4 regions of the Sulfurovum sp. TSL6 genome follow, and region 4 is predicted to be linked to each of the others. Evidence: riboswitches for the same ligand, from Rfam matches in the RefSeq annotation. Region 4 holds a riboswitch; each other region holds the start of a gene.
The links. Region 4 has a riboswitch for cyclic di-GMP ahead of LDM93_RS04085 (hypothetical protein). Riboswitches for the same ligand answer to the same signal wherever they lie in the genome.

Region 1 (4,153 bases), on a different contig from region 4:
TCTCCTATACCCAATACACCTGAGATCAGTGAAAAGAAGACCAAAGGGACCACAAGCATTTTCAGTGCGGTAATGAACATCTTTCCTATGATGTAAAAAACGCCTCCAACCACATACTCCTGTATAAAGCTGCCTTCACTGTTCCAGGCACCCATATTGATCACCAGTCCTACGATGATCCCCAAGAGCATCGCCCATAGTACTTTTTGTGTAAGTGTCATATTACTTCTTCCCTTCTATTGTCTCTATTGTTAAAAGTTAGGTTATCTCATAAGTGTACTTGAATACTACAATCTTCTTTTCAACCCCAGATACATAAGCTGATGGCCTAAATCTAACTGTTCTATTGGTGGTTTGCATTATAACAAAATATAGTTTTTTCTGCCCCTATTGACAAAGTAACCTAAATGTGTTAATATCCACCATCTTTCAGATATGGGGATGACTTGGTTTCGACTGGAGTAGTCGGGGCTATGTGCATGTCGGACTGGGCAATTCCGTTACGCGGCCCACACGCGAATAAACGCAAACAATACAGATTATCGTCCAGCTTACGCAGTAGCGTAAGTCATTAACCCCGCTAACGCGGAGGACTGCTTCGCCGGTGAGTGTCATCTTAACCGGATTTTGAAGTATCACATCTGATGACTATGCTCCCTGGAAGCTATGCCAGGGTGTGAGAATTTTAGCTCGTCTTGTAAAGTTTTGAGTGTAGTACAAAGCAGGATTAAAATTAACAACACTGACTAAGCATGTAGAGTCATGGTTCTATCTATTTTAGGACAGGGGTTCAATTCCCCTCATCTCCACCAAACTCCAATTTAATACAATCTAATAAAATACAAATAACCCCCTTATTTACGAACATTAAATCATATATAGTCTAACTGTGTTAGATTATTATGTATAATTATTGGTACATTAAAAAAAGGAAGAAGAAATGAACAATGAAAACAAAAATGAAGTAACGGTAGTAGATATAAAGATGCCATTCATGTCAATGGTTACGTTTATGGTAAAAGCAGCTCTTGCAGCAATTCCAGCTATTTTCATTTTAATGGTTATTTTTACATTCTTTACGGCATTTTTAGGTAATATTGCTGGTCGTTAATGAGATAATCTTTTAGGCTTACTCAAGTTCCATACCTCCTATGCACCCTAAGGATTTGTTCTTTTAGAACTCCATCGGTAAGACTGATACAAACGCCATTAGTGCCTCCAATAGGAACATCTAACTGTCGCAAAGAAGAAGTATACAATGACAGAACGCATAGATATGAGTGGAAAACTATCTGCAATACAAAATCATCAAACATCAAGAAGTCTCTAAAAGTATGCTATTGAGGGGATTTTTTTGGATTGGTTAATTTAAGTGGTGCGGATGAGAGGACTCGAACCTCCACGCCGTAAAGCACCAGATCCTAAGTCTGGCGTGTATACCAATTTCACCACATCCGCATGTGATTATTACAATAAGAGAGTATTCATTTTAACTTCTCTGTCGAATAATACAAAAGTTTCACTTTTGATCAAATAAGTAAAAGTCAAAAATATCATTATGCTAATATGAAATATTTTACATTGGCCCTAAAGAACTACATTAGTGTTAATAAGACATTTTACATACTCTTAATACTGAACTATTGTAATAGAAGGACACCTTGTTTTTTAAAATTTGTAATTTACACCTATCATTACCACTGGATAGAATTTATAATCTTCTACATCATCAATAATTTTTTGAGTTTCAATTACAAGGTTATTATTAATTTCATCTTCAATAGGAGTTCCAATGATTAATGGATTTAAATCAGCATTTAAATCTACTTTTGGTGAACCTTGATACATAACACCTAGGTCAAAAGAAAATCCCCAACCTTTTTCATTAGAATTGTTTCCCCATCCAATACCAAGATATGGAGCAACATCATCAAATTCAACGTGAGTATTTAATTTACCAACTTCAGAAGCAGTATATTTATCATTACCGATTGTTATTACTTCTGATCCAAAAGGAGTAGCACTACCATCAAATTCATTACCATTATAATAAACACCACCACTTACTCTAAATGTATTTTCAAATGGGAAATAATCTACTAGAAGACCAGCATTTTTAAAATCAATATTTCCATCATAACTAACAGTATCAACATCTAAAGTATGGCTATACTGTAAGCCATTCACATTTACTCTAGCTGAAAAACTATCACTAATAGGAGTTGCTAAATTAATACCTACACCTAATGTTCCTACTGTTATACCAGCATTGTAATTTGATTCACCAACAGAATCTGCAAAAGCTAAACCTCCACCCATTGTTACTAAACATGTAACTAAAGTACCTTTAAAAAAAAATTTCATTATCTGTTCCTTTTGACATAAAAATAAAATAGTTGTGAAAAATGAATTAACTAAATTTTGATAACCTGACAATCTTAACAAGTTAAGATCCATGGCTTTCTATCCCTGCTTCACAACAAAATAAGTTTGAATTAAATAAGATTTATATGGGATAGTAAGTAGTAAAGAGAGAATGATACATAATACACTAGTATTAGTATTTGGCAACCTGGCGATCTTAAGTTAAGACCCATGGCTTTCCGTCCCTGCTTCACAACAAGTTTGGCACAACAAATATATCTATTTAAATACAAGAAATTATAACAGAAAAAGTATATGATTATTTTTAAGAGGGGGTTCAATTTCCCTCATCTCAAACAATTCACCAAATTTAAATCACTTCTTTTCGCAGTTCAGCAGATAACGCAGTCGTCATTTCATAAGAAATAGTCCCAAACTGTTTTGCAGCCGCTTGTGCATCACTCATCACACACACTTCTTCTTTATCTGATTCAAGAGAGATAGAGTCCATAGAAACACGTCCTAGTATAGGTAAGCCCTCACTTGTTATATAAGGTTGAGCACTGTCTCCTCTGGACCATCCGTCACCATAACCCAGATCATAGGTAGATACCGTCATATCATGTGAAGCTATGAAGTCCCCTCCGTACCCTATGCGCTCTCCATCTTTTAATATTTTAGTTGATATCTTTTTAGCATATAGTGACATTACAGGACGTAGTGTTACTTCATCAAAAAGGTGTGGCAGTTCACTATATCCGTACGCACCTATGCCTACACGTACTAGATCTTCATCAAAACTTTTTGTTCTAAGAATAGCTGCTGTGTTATGCGAATGTACTCTTACATGCGTAAACCCAGCTTCTTTTACGCTTTCTTTCACACGCTCAAACTGTTTTTGCTGCCAAAAGAGTTCAGAGCTTAACTCATCTGCACTACGGTAGTGGGTCATCACACCTGTAAGTTCTAACCCTTGTGCTTTAATCAAAGTACAAGCTTCACCCAGCTCATCAAAGGCTATCCCGTTACGGTGCATTCCCGTATCTACTTTGAGTTCTACTTTTGCACCTTTTTGGGCTTCTTTGATATCTTCTAATGTATTGATAGTAAAAGAATAGACCTCATCTTTTATGATACTGTCACCCAATACCAGTATCGTTTCAAATAAAGATCTGATCACTTCTGCTTCTGCCGTTTTTCGTACCACTGCATGTCTGATACCAAACTCTGATGCCAGTCTTCCCATCAGTTCCAGTCCGTGACCATAGGCATTGTCTTTAAGGACAATTGCGATCTTTTCAACTGAGCCAGTTTTTAGTGCAATTTGGTTAAGATTATGATAGAAATTTTGTTTATTTATTTTAATAAATGCCATGACGAGATTATACAATATAGATAATAAATAAGGGATACGATGCAAAAAGATCTAAAAGTGGTGATGCCGGCAGAATGGGAAAAACAGCGTGCCGTACTCTTGTCCTTTCCTCATGAAGAGACAGATTGGCATGATCCCCATAACGCAGCAGACCTGGAAGCGAGTCTCTCACCTTTTATACGTATCGCTCAAGCTATCGCTTATGGAGAAGCCGTTTACATTATCTGTAAAAACAAAGAAAAAATTGCAAAGATGTTCTGTTCTACACGTAACATGACTTTCATAGAGATACCCACGAACGATACATGGATACGTGACTACGGCTACATCAGTATAAAAGAAAATCAGGAAGTGAAACTGCTTGACTTTACCTTTGATGGCTGGGGCGGTAAATTTGAAGCCTCTCTTGACAAT
Region 2 (4,153 bases), on a different contig from region 4:
TTAGGATCCATGGTTTTCATCCATGTTACAGGAGTTCGAGTCTCCTTGGGGTCACCATTTATAACTTGTAACCTTTTCAATATTTGTGGCCCCATCGTCTAGCGGTTAGGATCCATGGTTTTCATCCATGTTACAGGAGTTCGAGTCTCCTTGGGGTCACCAATTACTTCATTTATTTACCACAAAATTTATTTTATAAAAACTCTGATATAATACTAATAAAAATGGACCTTTAAATGTTTCGTCTACTTATTATCACTACACTATTGATATTACCTCTACAAAGTATCGCCTCTGTCTCTTATACTGTCCGTATTGCGGCATATCATAATGTTGATTCCCTGAAACAAGAGTTAAAAAAACTCCCTCCTGCACTGAGAAGAACCGTTGAAGTAGAAAAAAAAGGGGACCTACATATTGCTTCTTCTATCCAGACAGAAGACAAAACAACACTACAAAGACTTTTACCCTCTTACCAAAAAACCTTTCCTGATGCCTTTATATTCAAAGTATTAAAAAACAGAGGAAAATAGAACGAAAGTCAAAAAAGAACTCCCTAAAATCATACGCTACTATTTTGAGTTGGATAAAGAAAAAGCATATGTTGCTTCTTTGAAATAGTCAGAGGATTTTAGCTCCTCTGTATGTTCAGCTTCCAAGAAGCGTTTTTCAAATGCATCATCTTGCAAAGGTCCTGAAAAATAATAACCCTGTAAAATATCGCATTTTTGATCAACAATAAACTTGCGCTGTTCCTCATTCTCAATCCCTTCTGCAACAATTTTTAAATTGAGGTTTTTAGCTATAGTAAAGATCGTTTCAATGAAACATTTGTCTTCATTATCTTCAAGATGATGTAATTCAGAGATGAAAGACTTGTCTATCTTGATTTCATTGATAGGCAACTGTCGAAGATAACTTAAAGAGGAATATCCTGTTCCAAAATCATCCATTGAAAAACGAATACCGTAATTTTGAAGGATCCTCATGTTTTCGATCAGTTTTGTTATATCATCCGCAACGGAAGTCTCTGTAATTTCAAAGACTATTTTTGATCGTTGTTCCTTTGTAAGATAGATGTCACAAAGCTGTTTCACATCGTGAATAAAATTATAATGAAAAAGTTGTCGCATACTGACGTTAATAGACATCTGTTGTAACGCAATACCCTTCTCTTCCCACTTTTTAAATGTGAGAAAAGCTTCTTCTAATATATAATATCCCAACTCTATAATGAATCCCGTTTTTTCAGAGATCGGTATAAATTCAGTAGGACTGACCTCTCCTAATGTTTCGTTGTCCCAACGTGAAAGGACTTCGCAACCGATTATTTCATTCTCAGGATTATACTGTGGCTGGTAGGTCAATGATATTTCGTTATTTTGAAGTGAGAAATGTAATAAACGTTCTATTTCAAGTTTCCATTCGACATCTTTTGAAAGTGTATCATTGAAGAAGATAATGCCGTTTCTTCCTTTTCCTTTAGCCTCATACATGGCGATATCTGCTTCTTTGATGAAGGTGCTGGCTTCCATTTTGGGATCACTGATAATACTCACACCGATACTGGCACTAATATATAAAGAGTGCTCTTCTATATGGTAGCTTTCTCTGATCAATGCCAGTAACTTCTCCGCAAACTGTGATGCATGATGAAAACACTCTTTCTCCGTAGCATAGGAAGTACTGAGAATACAAAACTCATCTCCGCCAAGACGGGATACAAAATTTTGATGCTCTTTACAAAGAGTGAGCATACGCTTGGCTACTTGACAGAGTAACACATCCCCAATATCATGGCCTAAAGTATCATTAATGGTCTTAAAATGATCAAGATCGATCAATATCAAATAGATATGTTTATGGTCCTGTTTTTGGCTTTTCATAGCATCATTGAGAAGTTCGATAAAATAGCGTCTATTTCCAAGTAAAGTTAAAGGGTCATGATAGGCCTGGTACTGACTTTTGATCAGATAATTAAAAGTATTGTGTGCAGCATATAACAAAACACCACTTAGAACAATCGTAAAAAAAGCCAATAGATAGCTGTAGAACTCACCGACCAAGATAAAATACATAGTCAAAGGCAGCATAAGTGTGCCCAAAGTAAACACAGCCAGCTTTTTCTGTGAAGCCAAAATGGTTGCAGAGACAACAGCGCAACCCAATTGGGTTGCAATGGCCACATAATGTAACTCTATATCACTGCGTGATGTATATATCAGGAACATCACTGTCCAAATAGAGAAATAGCTAAATAAAAAATACCTCAGTTGCCCAAGCCACTTTTCTTTTTGCTGTATATTAAGATCATTATCAGCAAAGGTTCTATGTAATCGATATCCCCAAAAAGAGAGTAACACTACAAGAGAAAACCATAAAAATTCAGGAAGCAAAGAAGAAGAATAGAGCCATCCTATATAAAGATACCCCATTCCAGTGCCGGCAAATAATGTAATCACTACAAGTATCTGTTTCTGCATAAAATCATAGAAGTTCATATTGTCGAGCATGTCATACCTTAAAATAGTTCTTAAGAAAATAGTTGTACTGTTTGTGTGACCTGGCGATCTTTTATTGACTGTATATATAGTATATCCAAGACCCATGGCTTTCTGGCCCCGTCTCACGACAGGTGTAGCATTTTACGAAAAGTATCTTGCATTATAAATCATTTATATTAAATAAATATGTATAATTTTAAAAAATAATTAATTATATTTAAATATGTTACTTTTGTAGTGTTAAAAACGATACAACCAATAATTATAGAATCTATTTTAGCATATTTATCTATGTTCTCTATGTTCTAAAAGTGTCATGAATGATTTAAACGAAGTTTGGTGGAGCATAACGGGATCGAACCGATGACCTCTTCGCTGCCAGCGAAGCGCTCTCCCAGCTGAGCTAATGCCCCATTGATGTGAAAAATAAGATTCTAGCACAAGATAGATATAATTTACCTATCTTGTAGACTTTTTATGAACGTTCTGTTATTTCAAGCAGATGGTAACCAAATTGTGTTTTCACTGGACCATGCACGACACCTACCTCATCGTTGAACACCACTTTATCGAACTCCGGTACCATTTGACCTTGGCCAAATCTTCCCAGTTCTCCTCCTCTTGCTCCTGATGGACAAGTAGAGTTCTGCTTCGCTGCTTCTTCAAAGCTGATCTCACCTGCATTGATCTTTTCTTTGAGTTCCTTACAGAGTGCTTCATCGTTTACCAATATGTGTCTTGCTGATGCTGTTGCCATTGTACTTTCCTTACTGTTGATTTAATCTGCAACGTTTATATACTATTTTTCCTTGATGTCAAGTAAAAAATCATATCCCTGCTTCAAAAGCAACCAATTCGCCCTTTTTCAATCTGGGTATGATATCTGTTCTAATCTTACGTATGAGAAAACTCTTTTTTTCAAACGGTATCTGTTGTGAACTTGCGATACTTTTTAACTTCAGATCATAATGTTTTATGAGAAAATTACGCAGTACACTGTTGAGTTCTTCTTCATTCATGACTTCCAGACTGTCATCTACACTGATCCCTACCAAACCAGGATGTTCGGTCTCTCCATTGATGAGTGCTGTAAATAGTTCTGCATAACCACCCAACATATTGATATCCATCACACTGAGAACATTATCGATAAGATTAGGATTTTCAATGAGGGTCTTCAGTATGCTTAATTGTGCTACATCATCTCTTTTTTGCGTAAAACTTTCTCTGGCTCTGGCGACATTGGTCTCTTTACCAAAAAGGGAAGGGGCTACACCCACCAATGTCGCTGCCATAGGAATGTATGCATCTTTGATGATCTGGCTGAGCGTCTCAAGATACTGTTTCACGGCGCCAAAAGCGGCTTCTTTGGCTCTAGGATCATTTAAATTATATAGTGAAACGATCATCTCCAGCACAAAAGGGATCAACGGTTTAGCTTCACGAAGCAACTTCGCTACGGTTTCACTCTGGCCTTTGGCTATAAGGTCTGCAGGGTCTTGTCCATCAGGAAAGAGTACAACCCCGCCATCAAAACCTCCCACTGACAACATCTGAGCCGCTTTCAGTGCTGCTGATATACCTGCTTTGTCACCGTCATAGGCCAAGATCACTTTTGGATCTCCTTTACGCAGCAGAGGCAAATGTTC
Region 3 (4,153 bases), 160 kb from region 4:
TATCAAACAAAACGTACTCATACTCTCATGTGCAACTTTACTTGTAGGTTGTGGCGGTGGAGGAACAAGTACTTCAACGGATTCAACTTCAACAGATATCACTACAACCTCAATAGCAAAAGTAGTGAAGATTGATATCATTGTCACAGCTACAGAAGATTCTGCTACCATCGAGTGGAATCCTTATGGATATACTACAAAATTAGTAGAGTATGGTACAAGTAATAAGTATGGTTCAGTAGTTGCAGTACAAGAAGAAGGCACTGTTACCTTATCAAATTTACAGGCCAATACAGAATATCACTATAGAACAGTCTCCGAAGATGAGAGAGGTAGACTGATTGTAAGTAATGATAACACATTTACAACACTTGCAAGTACACAACCGATCGTAACTGATCCCGTTCCGACAGATCCAATTGTGACAGATCCAGTTGTAACTGACCCTATCGTAACAGATCCTGTTCCAACTGATCCAATCGTAACTGAACCAGTGCCAACTGAACCAATCGTAACTGAACCAGTGCCAACTGAACCAATCGTAACTGAACCAGTGCCAACTGAACCAATCGTAACTGAACCAGTGCCAACTGAACCAATCGCTGAAGAGACTCAAGCTCTCTGTCTAGAAGGTGATGCAAAAATTGAAGGTCATATTACGGATAAAGATACTGGAGTAGGATTAGTAGGTATTCAAGTCAATATAGGTGGCTGCATAACAACAACTGATGCTCAAGGTGATTATATACTAACGAATATAGCTGCAACTGATAAAGCAGTTGTCACGTTTAATGCCGACGGTTACTATAAAAACAGTACGATCATTCAAATAGATGCTGCATCCCCAAATTACACAGTTGTTGAAATGGATAAATATATTAGCCACTGGACGTATGACAGCCAAATTGTAGTTACTGGAGCCCATATCGATATACCTTCCGGTATTTATATCAATCATGATGGAAGTCCATATATTGGACAGGTCACTACTGGATTATCTTATCGTACCAGTACAGAAAAAAGTACCGACATAACATTCCCTGGAGAATATAAAGGGCAAGACAGTTATGGGAGCATCGTTCCTTTCGTCTCTTACGGTTTTATGGTAGTGGATCTGCAAGATGAAGCTGGCAATCCAATAAGTGTATCTGAAGATATGACTTTAATATTTGAAGCTACAGGGGCAACAGAAAACATTATCCCACTTTGGTACTATGATTATGCACAAGGAATGTGGATAGAAGAAGGTTATGCGACTCGTCTGGCAGATGGAACATACGAAGGTACCGTTTCCCACCCAGGGACCTGGAGTCTCAACCAACCTATCGAAGAAGCCTCGGGTATCTATACAGATCGTATCCTCTACCCAGATGGAACACCTGTCAAAAACCTAAGGGTACATGCTGTTGGTGACAACTGGATCAGTACCGATCTTAGTACCGATGAGAACGGTATGTTTGAAATTGAAGTAATACCAGGTCATGCGTTCACATTAGAATCATATCACTACACTGATAAATACAGTGCTGCATACAATGGTTTGATAGCTGCTGTAGCTCCAGGTGAAATAGTTGATAACTCTAGCTTATAATTATAAAACAAGCAAGTAATACTGTAGTAATACTCTTATACTAGAATTTGACCACTGGAAAAAGCCAAACTTGTTGTGAAACAAGGACGGAAAGCTTAGGACCTCAATGAATGAGATGGCCGGGCTGCCTATATGCTCCGTTTTAGAGAAGTACATTCTCAAATGTTTCACAACACACTTTTATCATATTTATAAAGAAAAAGGTAATACAAATGTACTTATACAAAAAAACACTGAGCATCTTTATGGTGATGCTTGTAACTTTATTCACTGGATGTGGAGGAGGAAGTGGAAATTCATCTATAGAAACAGAAGATTATTACACCGATTACACTATATATACTGATCGTATCATCGATACTGATAAGAAAGCGGTACCAAACCTAAGAGTGGATGCTATTAGTGACAACTGGATCAGAACCGATCTTTCTACTAATGAGAATGGTGAATTTGAAATTGAAGTAATACCTGGAGAAATGTTCACATTACAAGTATATGACTACGATAAAAATACTTATGCCACATATTCTGGTAAAATAATAGTAGATGCTGCAGGCAATATTGCCTATAAAATTTAATTAAAGAAAGGATTGAATTATGAAAAAAATACTTTTACTCTCGTTTACCTCACTTACAATGCTTATGGCAGATTTTACATTAGAAGGAAGCAAATTAACTCCTGTTGTAACAGAAACAACACCGTACGAACAGCCAACTTCGGATGCGAGTACTTCTAGTGAATATCTGGAACCAATAACCCTACCTGCATGTGATGCAAATAATCCAGAAGTACAGTTTATCACAAGTAATACTGACTGGAGTACAATAAATAATAGCAGTAAAAGAATTTTTTGTGTCTCTCCTGGGGACTATAGATCACTTGGAAATATTAACTTGACTGCAAGTGGTACATCTGAAAAGAGACGCTATATCATTCTTAACAACGGAAATGACTTGCATCCAGGAAAACTACTTAGTACACAAGTAGCAAACTATGCACTTACTTTTAATGGTGCGAATTACTGGATAGTGGATAGAGCTGCAGCTATCGAAAATAATCTTATAAGTTCATTTTTGTTTAACGCGACTTCATCATATAATATTCTTAATAGAGCTTTTACCCATGAAATAATTACTTCAGTACAGTTAAAAAGAGATGCGAATAATAATACGATACAGAACTGTAGATTTCAGAATATGACACATGCAGGACGTTTACTCGATAATCCAACCATATCTTTTAAAGATTGGAGCTCAACAGTATTTTCTATTAAAAATACTAAAATAATTAACAATGAGATAGTAAATTCAAACGATGGTATACAGACTGTTATTCCCATGACACCAGAGGTTACGGCGAATGTTGAAGGTACAATTATTGATAATAATCATATCTACATAGACTCTTCTATATATACTGATGGAAATGGTAACTATACTCCTAGTGGAACTTATGCTTTTGCTGAAAATGCAATAGATTTAAAAATAGGCTCTTTAAATGCACAAAACCCTATTATCATTACAAACAACCACATGTGGGGGTATAGAAAATCAGATAATTCATCAGGTAGTTACTTAAGTGACTTCGGTGCTGCTGTTGGTTATCATTACGGAATCGGTAATATAATACTTAACAACAATGTAATATTTGACTCAAATGTAGGTATTAGTGGTGGTGACTCTTTGTTTGCCGATTATGCCATTTATGATGGTGAAATGAAAAATAACTTGCTATATGAATGTGGAGCAGTTGATGGTATGACTGGCTCGTATTATTCCCTAAGTATAGCTGGAGCAAACAATATAGATATGCGCTTCAACACTATAGTAAATGCCAATGGAACAGCATATGCCAGATTTTGGTATAATTCAAGTGGCACAGTGTGGACTGACAATAACATAATTAATTCTCCTACAAACATTATATTGGAAGGCAACTCAGGGGGAACATATTCACCTAATAATAATTATGCTATAGGAACTACCGATTATGTATTTACAACTGATAAATTTACGAACAGTCCAAGAGCCATTACACTCATAAACGCATCAATAAATAATTAACACCTACTGTCTTTATTTGAGACTTAATATAAAATTTTGGGGTTAAATTATTGATTTTCAGAGCTGACTCTATTACATCAATAATTTTTAACTTCAAAAATTTAATTAAAACCCTATGAATATTAATTAAGATTCATAGGAAAGAGTACCCTCTCCCCCTCAAGAGAATTAATTGTGTTTTGTATCATTGACTTTTTATGGTTTCTAAATTTTAATAATAAATACAATTTTTCGAACTAAATGATTAAAGATAAGGCACATGATAATCAGTTTTTCTTTGTTCACTACAAAAGAGAAAATATATGATACTGTAATTTTATATATCCTTATACTAAGATTTAAGGAACATGACAATTGACTTATTCGTTCATATCTACTTAAGAAACGTGCATTTATTAATGTTTCAAAAAAGAAATCATAATAATTTAGAACAAGATAAAACACAAATACAATGATGTTATAATATAGAAAGCCCAGATAAAGTATTAATTAAAAAGA
Region 4 (4,153 bases):
AGTATGACTGCAGCTATTTCTTTGTGATTTTGCTCCAACTTGGATGCGAAGTCGGCAATGTACCCTTCATCCCACTCTGCATTATAATCACACCCGGGAGCCTCTGCAAATATATTTTTATGGAGTATCTTTTCAAAGGCTGAGTGCATCCCTGTAATGGGATCACATACACTCATTGCGCCAAACGTATCACCATGATACCCTTTAGAGAAGGCTAAGATCTTACTTTTTTCGCTGTTTCCTTGTGAACTCCAGTATTGAAATGCCATTTTCAAAGCCACCTCAACACTCACAGAACCAGAATCACTAAAAAACACCCTCTCCAAAGATGTATCGGTAATGTCGATCAGTGTTTTTGCAAGCTTTATGGCCGGTTCATGCGTAATGCCCCCAAACATTACATGAGACATTTTTGAAAGCTGTTCTACCGCAGCATTATTTAAAGCCTCTACATTATAGCCATGGATGACTGACCACCATGATGACATGGCATCGATGATCTTCTTTCCGTCTTCCAGTTCAAGGTAGACGCCCTTGGCTGATTTTACAAAAGTCATATCTGCGGATGGATTGGAAGGTGCATAAGGATGAAGAATATGCTCTCTATCGTACTCTAACATAAATTTTATCCTTATTTTTTTAGTTTTTATCTATGAGATTATACAAGCTAGTTTCTGATTGCTCTATGAAAATAAAAAAGAATTTCAGACAATGATGAATAGTAGGAATAGCCCAAAGTACTACAAGAAACTTTTGAAATTACAGTCTCATCTGGATACTGAGAGAAATAGAGGTGTAAGAAGCTATATTGAATGGTAAGTTTTATTATAAAAGTAGAGGTTAAAATAATTTTTCATTTTAACCTCTACTACTTTTGTACTTATTAGATCAATAGACTTTATTTTTATAATGAAATATTTATGCTTGACTCATATTAATCGTCATCCTCTTCATCCAATATACCGTCATTGTCATCATCGTCATCTTCGTCATCATTGATACCATCATTGTCGTCATCATTGTCATCGTCATCATCCAAGCCATCGTTGTCATCATCTACATCATGATCATTTGTGACACCATCACCATCTGTATCATTATCTTCGATGCCATCACCATCATCATCCGTATCCACGTCATCAGTGAGACCATCATTATCATCATCGTCATCGTCATGATTACTCAAAGTATCATTATCATCATTCTCATAGACATCCAGAAGGCCATCACCGTCTTTATCCATTGGATCATTCTCAAGTTCAACGGTAAGTAAGCCATCTTCTACTTCAAGTTCCAATATCTCATCTGAAACACCATCACCTTCAATATCTACAATAAATGCACGATCCATCGCCAGGTCTACATATCCAAGATCCACATCCCCTTCTGCTCTGAAAAGTGTACTATTGCCATCAGCTGTGACAATGCCGATCGGTGTTACGACTTTATTATCAGGATCATCCTCATTCGTTGTCATCACGATACGGCAATCCGTACTAAGCGGCACTTCTATCTCAAAAGGGTGTTGGTCTGTACCGTTTTGTACCGATTGTGTAGAGTAGTAGCTACCATCTTCACAAAACAGTTCTATCAGTGTACCTGGAACCGTACCACTCACTTTTGCTGTTTGTTCTGTAGAGGAGAGATTCTCTCCACAACCCATCAAAGAAAAACCTACCAGAGTTGAAAGCAACCCGCTTGTTAATATATGTAATTTTTTCATACCTTATCCTTTATATCATTTGATATGCTTGGTTCAATGTTGTTCAAGCCATGAAAGCCCATGATGAAGGCATTCGCTAGCAGCTTTTGACACAACAAAACAGCTTTGGAATTAAATATGATGAGTGGACAACCTATCGAAAGGATAAAAGGAAGTAATGAAGTATTCATTATGGCAACCCCGCTATCTACTTGAGACCGGAGGCTTTCCGTCCTTGCTTCGCAACAAGTTTGGCACAACAATAATATTTAATAAATCAGATACCATTATAACCCGAATATATAAATTTTTTTCTCCAATTGGTAACAAATTGATAACATTGCTAAAATGCTACAGAGAATCTCTAAGCGAGTTATCAATGGTATTCCATTAATTTGTTAAGCTTAAGATCCATATTGAAAGAAAGCATGCATGTTTACATTCGGTTAGTGTAGACCAAGTAAACTCATTCTTACATAGCAACCAAAAACATGAAAATATCAATTTTTATGTTGACTCCTTCCTTGTAAACTTCCCCCCCCCTTTATTTGGTTGCTATCATAAAACAAAATAACCACTACCCTTTGATACACACCTTTGGTTTTAAAAAGGCTACCCTTCTTGCCAACCCTGCTTTTTCAGTCGCTTCAGCAACAAGGTCGACATCCTTATAAGCATCAGGGGCTTCTTCAGCAACCCCACGCATAGATGCAGAACGGATGAGAATACCTTTTTGTGCAAGATCTTGTATGACTTGTTTCCCTTTCCAGAGTTTGAGTGCCTGATGACGGCTCATTGCGCGGCCGGCCCCATGACTTGCTGAAGAGAAAGCTCTCTCCTCTCCCTCTTTGGTACCTGCAAGAATATAGGATCCCGTTCCCATACTTCCACCGATTATAACAGGCTGACCCACACTCCTGTAGCCTACCGGGATGTCTTGATGTCCTGGACCAAAAGCACGCGTTGCTCCTTTACGGTGAACCCATAAGGTACGCTCCACACCATTTACCAGATGCATCTCCTCCTTACAGGTATTATGGGAGACATCGTAGAGTGTCTCAATATTCACACCTTTAAATAAGCCCTCAAAAACATTTCTGGTCAAATGGGTCAGTACCTGTCTGTTTGCCATAGCGCAGTTGATCGCTGCATTCATAGCACCGATGTACTCCTGTCCTTCAGGTGAATGGATAGGTGCACAGGCAAGTTCCCTGTCAGGCAGTGAGATTCCCAGTCGTGTGGCCGCTTTTGCAAGCGAGACCATATATTCCGTACCGATCTGATGTCCCAGTGCCCGAGAACCGCAATGGATCGATACAAGGATCTGACCTTTTTTGATACCAAATGCTTCTGCTGCTTTTTCATCATAGATCTTGGCAACTTCCTGGACCTCAAGGTAATGATTTCCAGAGCCTAGGGTACCCACTTCTCCAAGTTGCCGTTCTTTAGCCAGTTGGGAGATATTCTCAGGCCTAGCACCTTCCATCTTACCCATCTCTTCAACGAAACTTAGATCTTCGCCTACACCATATCCATGATGGATCGCCCATTGGGCACCGCCTCTAAGGACATCATCAAGCTCATCGATCGTAAGTTTGAGTTTTCCCTCTCTACCTACGCCTGCAGGTATCGTGCGGGAAAGCTCATCCGCCAGCTTTGTAAGATCTGTAGATGTCAGATCCTCTCTCATCAGGTCTGTACGTAAACATCGAATACCGCAGGATATGTCAAATCCTACACCTCCTGCAGAAATGATGCCCCCTTCATCCGCATCAAAAGCAGCAACACCGCCTATGGGAAATCCGTAGCCCCAGTGTGCATCCGGCATTGTCATGGCCTCTCCTACCAAACCCGGCAGTGTCGCGACATTACTGATCTGCTCTAAGACTTTATTATCCATACTTTTTAATAATGGTTCTGATCCGTATAAGAGTATGCCACTTCTTTTTTCTCCTGCCTTTAGAGGGATGGTCCATGTATAATCATCAATTTTTTCCAATAGGTTCATATTCATAACACTTCTCCTTTAAACATCGACGACACATCGGGCTTCCCAATGGTCTTCTTTTTCTTTGACGGAGAGCATGGTCAGTGTTGCCCCTTTAACCTCTGTTCCACGCTCTATCTCTTTTTTCCACTTGTCTCCCCATGCTTTCCCTCTCCAAGAGTTACCCTCTTTCTGCAGTTCAAACCGTCCCAAAGCAAGATGTTTCATATGCGCTAAAGCCAAAAGCGTATTGAGCCACTCTATCAGAGCAAACTCGTTATCATCCTCCTCGAATGTCACTTCTATCAACTCATCACAATGCAATACATCTACATCAGCCATAATAGCAAACATTGCCACTGCAGCTGATTCGAATGCCTCCTCCAGGCGATTCCCTCTTCCAATAATACCGATATCCGCATCATGCTCAAAATAACCATATTTTTTGTTCATATTTGGCCTTC

Region 1: linked by a shared signal. The riboswitch ahead of LDM93_RS07440 (hypothetical protein) and the one ahead of LDM93_RS04085 (hypothetical protein) in region 4 are both predicted to bind cyclic di-GMP.
Region 2: linked by a shared signal. The riboswitch ahead of LDM93_RS07970 (bifunctional diguanylate cyclase/phosphodiesterase) and the one ahead of LDM93_RS04085 (hypothetical protein) in region 4 are both predicted to bind cyclic di-GMP.
Region 3: linked by a shared signal. The riboswitch ahead of LDM93_RS04880 (hypothetical protein) and the one ahead of LDM93_RS04085 (hypothetical protein) in region 4 are both predicted to bind cyclic di-GMP.

What each region holds. Positions count from the first base shown of each region.
Region 1 is NZ_BPFJ01000002.1:491,265-495,417, forward strand. It holds gene LDM93_RS07420 (dicarboxylate/amino acid:cation symporter) at 1-221, opposite strand, end outside; RNA gene ssrA (transfer-messenger RNA) at 438-812, shown strand; gene LDM93_RS07430 (hypothetical protein) at 941-1,111, shown strand; tRNA gene LDM93_RS07435 (tRNA-Leu) at 1,374-1,458, opposite strand; gene LDM93_RS07440 (hypothetical protein) at 1,669-2,364, opposite strand; cyclic di-GMP riboswitch class I at 2,421-2,500, opposite strand; cyclic di-GMP riboswitch class I at 2,564-2,640, opposite strand; gene LDM93_RS07445 (alanine racemase) at 2,735-3,739, opposite strand; gene LDM93_RS07450 (agmatine deiminase family protein) at 3,779-4,153, shown strand, end outside.
Region 2 is NZ_BPFJ01000002.1:594,461-598,613, forward strand. It holds tRNA gene LDM93_RS07955 (tRNA-Glu) at 1-57, shown strand, start outside; tRNA gene LDM93_RS07960 (tRNA-Glu) at 88-162, shown strand; gene LDM93_RS07965 (hypothetical protein) at 237-533, shown strand; gene LDM93_RS07970 (bifunctional diguanylate cyclase/phosphodiesterase) at 573-2,513, opposite strand; cyclic di-GMP riboswitch class I at 2,555-2,652, opposite strand; tRNA gene LDM93_RS07975 (tRNA-Ala) at 2,842-2,917, opposite strand; gene LDM93_RS07980 (peptidylprolyl isomerase) at 2,980-3,261, opposite strand; gene dnaG (DNA primase) at 3,332-4,153, opposite strand, start outside.
Region 3 is NZ_BPFJ01000001.1:1,000,231-1,004,383, forward strand. It holds gene LDM93_RS04875 (fibronectin type III domain-containing protein) at 1-1,591, shown strand, start outside; cyclic di-GMP riboswitch class I at 1,645-1,723, shown strand; gene LDM93_RS04880 (hypothetical protein) at 1,804-2,169, shown strand; gene LDM93_RS04885 (hypothetical protein) at 2,189-3,655, shown strand.
Region 4 is NZ_BPFJ01000001.1:839,205-843,357, forward strand. It holds gene bioA (adenosylmethionine--8-amino-7-oxononanoate transaminase) at 1-620, opposite strand, end outside; gene LDM93_RS04085 (hypothetical protein) at 935-1,723, opposite strand; cyclic di-GMP riboswitch class I at 1,894-1,968, opposite strand; gene LDM93_RS04090 (RtcB family protein) at 2,280-3,716, opposite strand; gene LDM93_RS04095 (archease) at 3,729-4,142, opposite strand.